3 regions of the Colwellia sp. KS18-150 genome follow, and region 2 is predicted to be linked to each of the others. Evidence: predicted binding sites of a transcription regulator. Region 2 holds the regulator's gene; each other region holds the start of a gene.

Region 1 (2,269 bases), on a different contig from region 2:
AATTTCAAAAGCTCTATATATACTTTTTAAAATAGAGTTAGCAGGTGCTTCAAGACCGCAAACATGCTTAATTACCTGCCAACCCTTTTTTACACTAAAACGATGAGTAAAATCATCAAGAACGCCTTCAGCTTTCTCAAGTTTATTTGTTGCATATGTACGTTCTGCTTTATTTGTAGAAAGCAAACTAGCTAAAAACAATGCAACTGTAGACTTACCTGAACCGTATGGACCTGTTAACGTATAGGCTCTTTGTTCACTACCTGCAAAATCACGGCTAATCGTATCTAATACATTTACCGCTGTACCATGTAATATGAAATCATTTAAAAACAACTTAAAATCAACTAGTTGACTATCAATTCTAGTTGAGCTTTTATAGCGCTGATTTATACTAATCAATGAGTCCGTCATTATGAAGTAGCTCCATAGAATTTGTTAAGCACGGCTAAAGGCTCGCTTAAATATTCATCATTTATTTTTACCTGACGCAAGCCCAGTGAATCAATCCAAGATACTCCATCTTTAGAAAACTCTTGTGCCTCATCCAACTTTTGCCCTAAACCGCTTTCTGAAAGCCTAAATATTCTTCCAGGCGAACAAGGTTTCGTTAATAGTGAATCGAAATCGATACTGTTAATCTTTGAGTCTTTAGTTTCGACTTGAGCAAACTTAATTAAGCCATAAATAAAAACTTCAATAGGAAGTTCAGGACGCTCAGCTAAATCGCTCACATAAAAACCTCCACCATTATCTGTAATTAAATTAAGTTCAGTTAAAGGTGAGGTAAAATGCTCTTCATCTATTGTTAGTTTTTTCTTAACAGCATCACTTTTAAACTTTTTACTATAAGTATTTAAAAAGCAGTCAATATCTTTTTTAAGAGTACTTTCATTACCGGTATCGTTAGTAACCAACTTTTTAGCATCACTCGAACAATCTGAAAGCAGTTTTGATTTTTCGAAATGCTGCACATGAGAATAATTAAAAAAATAGCGATAAGCGCTAAGGTGCTGAAAATTAAAATTTAGCCAAAAATGAACAAGCCACACAGAGCCTATTTGTTCTAAATACGGATCTTTTCCTGTATCTGTATTAAATAAGTAATCGCCGTTTTCTGAAGTGAAATAATCAATATTTGATTGAGATCTTTTACTAGATAGTAACTCAGCAGACTCTGCCCAATATCTAATAGCATTGACCATATTTTTACCCACACCAAGTTTAATTATCGCTTGTTGAGTTTCTTCTTCCTTGCTTGTTTGTAATTTACCACCGGAATTCAAATGGTTAACAGCTTTAAAGAGCCAGCCATATCTAAGGGGAAAAGTGTCGTGACCGGTAAATTTAGCTTTCATTCCTGTTGCTACCTCTGGAGAAATTGTCCAGAGGCAATAATATATGTTTATTCTTCAAGGTTAAAGTAAAAGTTTACCTTTATCTGTATATTTAAACAGTGCACAGAGAGGAAGGTTAAATGGGTGTTGTGGACCATTAATAAACACATGATTTAAAGTGTTTTTAAGTTGAATTGATTAATATAAATCAATAAACTGAGGTAAAAGAGAATATTATAATAACTGCTACTTTAAAGCGAGTATTGTTTGAATAAAAAACTCTAAGGATATCGTGCTTTGTACGACTTTTAAAAAGGATCTCCATGTTACAAAAAATATTATCTAATTTCTCTGAAGACGAGTTACTTACCTTTTTACCTAAGCAATCAATAGATTTTGCGGTAAATGTTTCATCAGAAAATGCAGAGTTAAGTAAAATCAAGCTTGCGGGTATCGTTGCATGTACTAAACAAGTTGAATTTATTTTTAATGATAAGTTACGCGCCCTACTAATCGATCGGTTAAAGCCACAATTATTTATAGAATTATTTCCAGAGTTTGAACTCTCCCCTCATCAAGTTTCACCTAAACACTATAGCGCTGCTATTAGTTGGGCATCTGAAGATTTATTAAAATTCTCAGAAAAAATTGGTTTACAAAAAATTTATGAAACCGAAAGTAACAATGATTCAGAAGTAGATAGCATTTCTAGGGTTGAACCGAATTATGCTTTATATCCTTATCAGCAAGAGATTTCTCAAAACGTCCTATCTTCTTTAGCTTCAATACCTCGCAATAGAGTTTTAGTTCATTTACCTACTGGAGCAGGGAAAACCCGTACAGCTATGAATATTGCTTCTGAGCACTTAAGGGCCAATAAATCAAATGTTGTATTATGGTTGGCAGATAGAGAGGAATTATGTTCGCAAGCC
Region 2 (2,269 bases):
TGTGGTTTAGGCGGGGTAAATTCCTCAGGAAGGTTTAAATCACCTTTCGCCCACAACGAGAGTTCACTCTCGTTGTCAATTCCTTGCAGCCAGACTTTAAAATTGTTTATATAAGCTTTCATTATTAGTTTTTGTAGCTTTTACGCTATGATCTAGCTTCTTATTTTAGTAACAATTATTTTATCAAAGTGGCATTTGTTCTACAAACTCAGTTTTTATTATGATGAACTATCATTTACATACATTTTCAGCCCTGAATCGTGATTTTTATGTGGCCGAATTATTGAACATAAAGGGTTGTGAAGATTCATGTGTCGGCTATTTAAGTGCCGAAGAGTTAATCGTGCTAGGGAAGCGAAAGCGTAAGAAAGCTGAATATATTTTTAGTCGCTTTATTGTTAAAAAGGTGGCGGGATTAAGTATTGAACAAGCCAGCAATATGACCGTAAAGTACTGTGCTGAATTAAATACCGCTGGAATATTCTTACAAAAGACCCTCAAGAAAAAACTTTCATTAAGCCATAGTGGCCAATTTGTCGCCTTTAGTTTTTGTGAGCTAAATGAGAATGTAGGTATTGATATTGAAATATTAGCGGAGAGAAAAATTAAACCATTAATTGAAGCGTTTTTTAGTGCGACAGATCAAAAAATGATAAATGCCGCGGAAAAACCTATGGAGTGTTTTTATCAATTATGGACAGAAAAAGAAGCGGTTACAAAATTGATGAATACTTCAATATTTACATTAATGTCGATACCTTCTATAGAACTGCAGCGAAAACACTCTCTTCATAGTGAAATAGGTGATGATTACGCAGTAACCATTGCAAGAAATAAAAATGAAAACTCAATCTAGCTTTTAGTGTTTAGGTTAGTTATTAAGTCTAAATAATGTCCAGTACTTTATTTAGTTAAGTTGAGGCAAAGGTAAATTAGTAAAACCTTGCACCTGAATCTAAACTGTATATACTAACAGTGTAAATAAATACAGGACTTTGCCTAGAAAGGAAAAGCTTATGTCAGCTATAAATGAATTAAAGCCTTTAACAAATCGTCAACAACAGATATTTGATCTGATCAAAGAAGCAATTAATGACACTGGAATGCCACCAACACGTGCAGAAATTGCAGAGTTTTTTGGTTTTAAATCAGCCAATGCTGCAGAAGAGCATTTAAAGGCACTGGCTAAAAAGGGTTACATTGAAATGTTACCTGGCACCTCTCGAGGTATACGCTTAGCAGAACAGTTCACCCAAGAAGAAGGTTTGCCATTAATTGGCCGTGTCGCTGCTGGCGAACCTATTTTGGCAGAAGAACATGTTGAAGATCATTATCAAATGGATGGTAATCTGTTTCATCCACCAGCAGATTACTTATTACGTGTTAATGGCGAAAGTATGAAAGACATTGGTATTTTAGATGGTGATTTACTTGCGGTACATCAAACGACGGATGTACAAAACGGTCAGGTCATTGTGGCTCGTGTTGAAAACGATGTGACAGTGAAGCGCTTTAAGCGAGAAGGAAATGTCGTTTATTTACATGCAGAAAATGAAGAGTTTTCACCCATTAAAGTTGATTTAAGCTCTCAAGAATTTAATATCGAAGGTATTGCTGTTGGCATTATTCGCAGTGGCAGTTGGATGTAATTAATACCAACCTTTGTAAAAATGGGTAAATGGTTGAGCTGCATTGTGAGCTCAACTTACCTTTAAAACCTCCTCAATTATTCAATTCCTATCAAAAATAATCTGGTCATTAAATGAGCATGTCCAAGTACTTAAGTCATAATGAATAATATTCATCCAAATTATAGTTAAAATTCATACAGCCCATGTACACAAGGCTATAGCTCAACTTAGAGCTCTTACTCTATTGAAATTGTTAGTGTTTATTTTTATATAGCTAAAATATTGTTTGACCTAGATCAAATTTTGAGTGATTCTAGAACAGTAATCGAACAAAAAATAACTGTACAAAAATAATAAGACGTTAGTGCGCTATTCGATAACTGAGTTTCATATCTAAACTTTCTCTGATGGGAGAGTGCTACTCAACGTCAGTTAATTTACTAAAAATATAATAACAAAATTAACAGATAATCAGTTGAATGAGTTGTGATGTACATGACTGTGTTTCTGTTTTCTATTTTTTTATATCCTATTCTAAGCGATGAAAAGTCCTGAACTACTCTTCACGTTGAATTGGTATTGATAGAGGAGAGGTTGAGTGAGTAGAAGTATCCAACGTTGGTTGTTGGGGGGGGGGC
Region 3 (2,269 bases), on a different contig from region 2:
GTAACATAAATCCCGCTTCACTTAATACCGGCTCGGCAAGATACATTTGTGTTTCACCATCTTTTACTGACTCTATTAAGGCACTGTAAAGTTTATTTAAATGGCTTAATGACTTTTTACTCAGCTCATTGCAATCCTCAGCCCAGTTTTTCAGTGTTTTTGGAATGATGCCATTTTCAAAACGGTATATTTCTTCGTCATTTTTTTTGAAGTTATTCGTGTCAGCCTGCTTATTTTCTAAAAAATAGACATTGGCATTATTTTCAACAAAGGTTAGTACCTTTTGCATTTCTATTAATAAGTCTTGGCAATCATCACTAAGCTTTAGTGCTGGCGATATGGCCCGTTGCGACTTAATAAGCTTAGCCATTTTATCACCGGTTTCTCTGAGCTTTGACAACCAATCAATGGCGCCGCGCAGGGTGATGTTAGCACTGGAGTGATCTCGGGTGACTTTAGGCAAATGATGCGCTTCATCAATAATATAAAAGGTTTCATCGGGTGGAGATAAAATTCTGCCGCCACCTAGCTCAAGATCGGCCAGTAATAAACTATGGTTAACCACTAATACATGTGCTTGCTCCATGGTTTCACGTGCTTTGTGAAATGGACAGTGATGATGATCCGCTAACGTTTTCAAACAACTGTGTTTATCACTTTGTACTTGTGACCAAATATGATGTGGAATAGGGGTTTTCCAAGAATCTATATCGCCATGCCAAGAGCCATCATTTAAGGCTTTATGCATGGCATTTAAGGTACGAATATCACTGGCCTGAGGCTTTTCTGCAAAAGTAAATCCGGCTTGAGGTGAATCTGTAGACACCGCTTGTGTTAGTTTTTGACGACAAACATAACGTTGGCGACCTTTGACTAAGGCAAAGTCGAATTTCAAGCCAGCGTGTTTTTTTAAAAAAGGTAAATCTTTATCAACTAACTGCTCTTGTAGCGCAACCGTTGCAGTGGAAATACAAACCTTTCTATCTTTAGCTAAGGCTAGTGGAATAGCACCTAAACTATAAGCTAATGATTTACCTGTGCCGGTTCCTGCTTCTATAGTAATGATTTTTCTGTCTTTACTGTATTCACCCGCTAAGGTTTTGGAAATTTCAGCAATAAGAAATGTTTGCTGTTTACGAGGGTTGAAATTGCTTAAGTTCTCACCAATAGCTTTATATGATTGGCGGATCACTTGTTTCAATTTATCAGTTAACATTTAGCGATGGTTTCCATTGTAAAGCGAATACGATATGATGCTGTATATAATAACAGGTTTTTAACCTTTCTCTCTATAATTTCCATACTTTTTAAAAATTATGCCACAGTCATTGCCACAAACAATACAAAGCGGTTTCTTGTTAAGTCGCCATGTAAAAGATAAAGGTAGCGGCTTACAGGTGACTTTATGGTTAAAAGACGCTAAGCGTGCCCATAAATTGATCATTAATAATGAACTGGCGGTTTTTTTTGTTGAAGAAAAGCAGGTTGTACAAGCCAGTAGTTTGCTTGATAAAAATAATATTTCAGTCGTTAAACATCAAGCCTTGCCATTAAAAACCTTCGGTCAACAAAGTGTACATGGCTTTTATTTTGCTACATTATCGCAATTTTATCGTGCTCGTGATTGTCTTAAAGCACAGCAGATAAAGTGTTATGAAGATGATATTCGCCCAGACGATAGATATTTGATGGAGCGCTTTATTACGGCTGATATTGATTTTATCAATCAAAGGCAGGTGAAGTGTAAAAAATCAACAAAAGATCACCACATCAATCTGACTATGTTATCACTTGATATTGAATGTTCAATGTCAGGAGAGCTTTATTCAATTGGTCTTTATGCTAACAATGACACAGAAGTTAGATATGTGATCATGATAGGTGAGCCTGAAATTGGTGCTTCGGAATATATCATTTGGGTTAGAGATGAAAAACAATTACTTATTGAGTTGATAAAGCAAATATCACTTATCGATGCTGATATTTTTATTGGCTGGAATGTCATTAATTTTGACTTTCGTTTACTGCAAAAGCGCATGGATTTACATCAGGTTAAATTTACTATCGGCCGTGATGGTAGCGCCCCTCGTTGGCGCACAAATAGTAATAATGAAGATCAGCAGTTCATCGAAATAGCAGGGCGAGTCGTCCTAGATGGTATCGATTTACTGAAAACCGCCACGTACAGTTTCCCCAGTTTTTCTCTTGATAATGTCGCCAACACTTTACTCGGTCTAGGTAAAAAAGTAGATGATGTTGATAATAGAGT

The links. The regulator LexA, encoded in region 2, represses DNA repair genes until DNA is damaged. The targets are predictions, from matches to a motif close to TACTGTATNNNNATACAGTA.
Region 1: the regulator LexA is predicted to act here: its motif matches at 1,440-1,459, upstream of AC27IF_RS06755 (DUF4007 family protein).
Region 3: the regulator LexA is predicted to act here: its motif matches at 1,255-1,274, upstream of dinG (ATP-dependent DNA helicase DinG).

The regions. Positions count from the first base shown of each region.
Region 1 is NZ_BAAJMC010000003.1:265,991-268,259, forward strand. It holds gene AC27IF_RS06750 (hypothetical protein) at 1-414, opposite strand, end outside; gene AC27IF_RS06755 (DUF4007 family protein) at 414-1,358, opposite strand; gene AC27IF_RS06760 (DEAD/DEAH box helicase) at 1,661-2,269, shown strand, end outside.
Region 2 is NZ_BAAJMC010000009.1:40,263-42,531, forward strand. It holds gene AC27IF_RS12390 (beta-ketoacyl synthase chain length factor) at 1-122, opposite strand, end outside; gene AC27IF_RS12395 (4'-phosphopantetheinyl transferase family protein) at 221-856, shown strand; gene lexA (transcriptional repressor LexA) at 1,017-1,649, shown strand; gene coxB (cytochrome c oxidase subunit II) at 2,230-2,269, shown strand, end outside.
Region 3 is NZ_BAAJMC010000004.1:112,815-115,083, forward strand. It holds gene dinG (ATP-dependent DNA helicase DinG) at 1-1,216, opposite strand, end outside; gene AC27IF_RS07955 (DNA polymerase II) at 1,317-2,269, shown strand, end outside.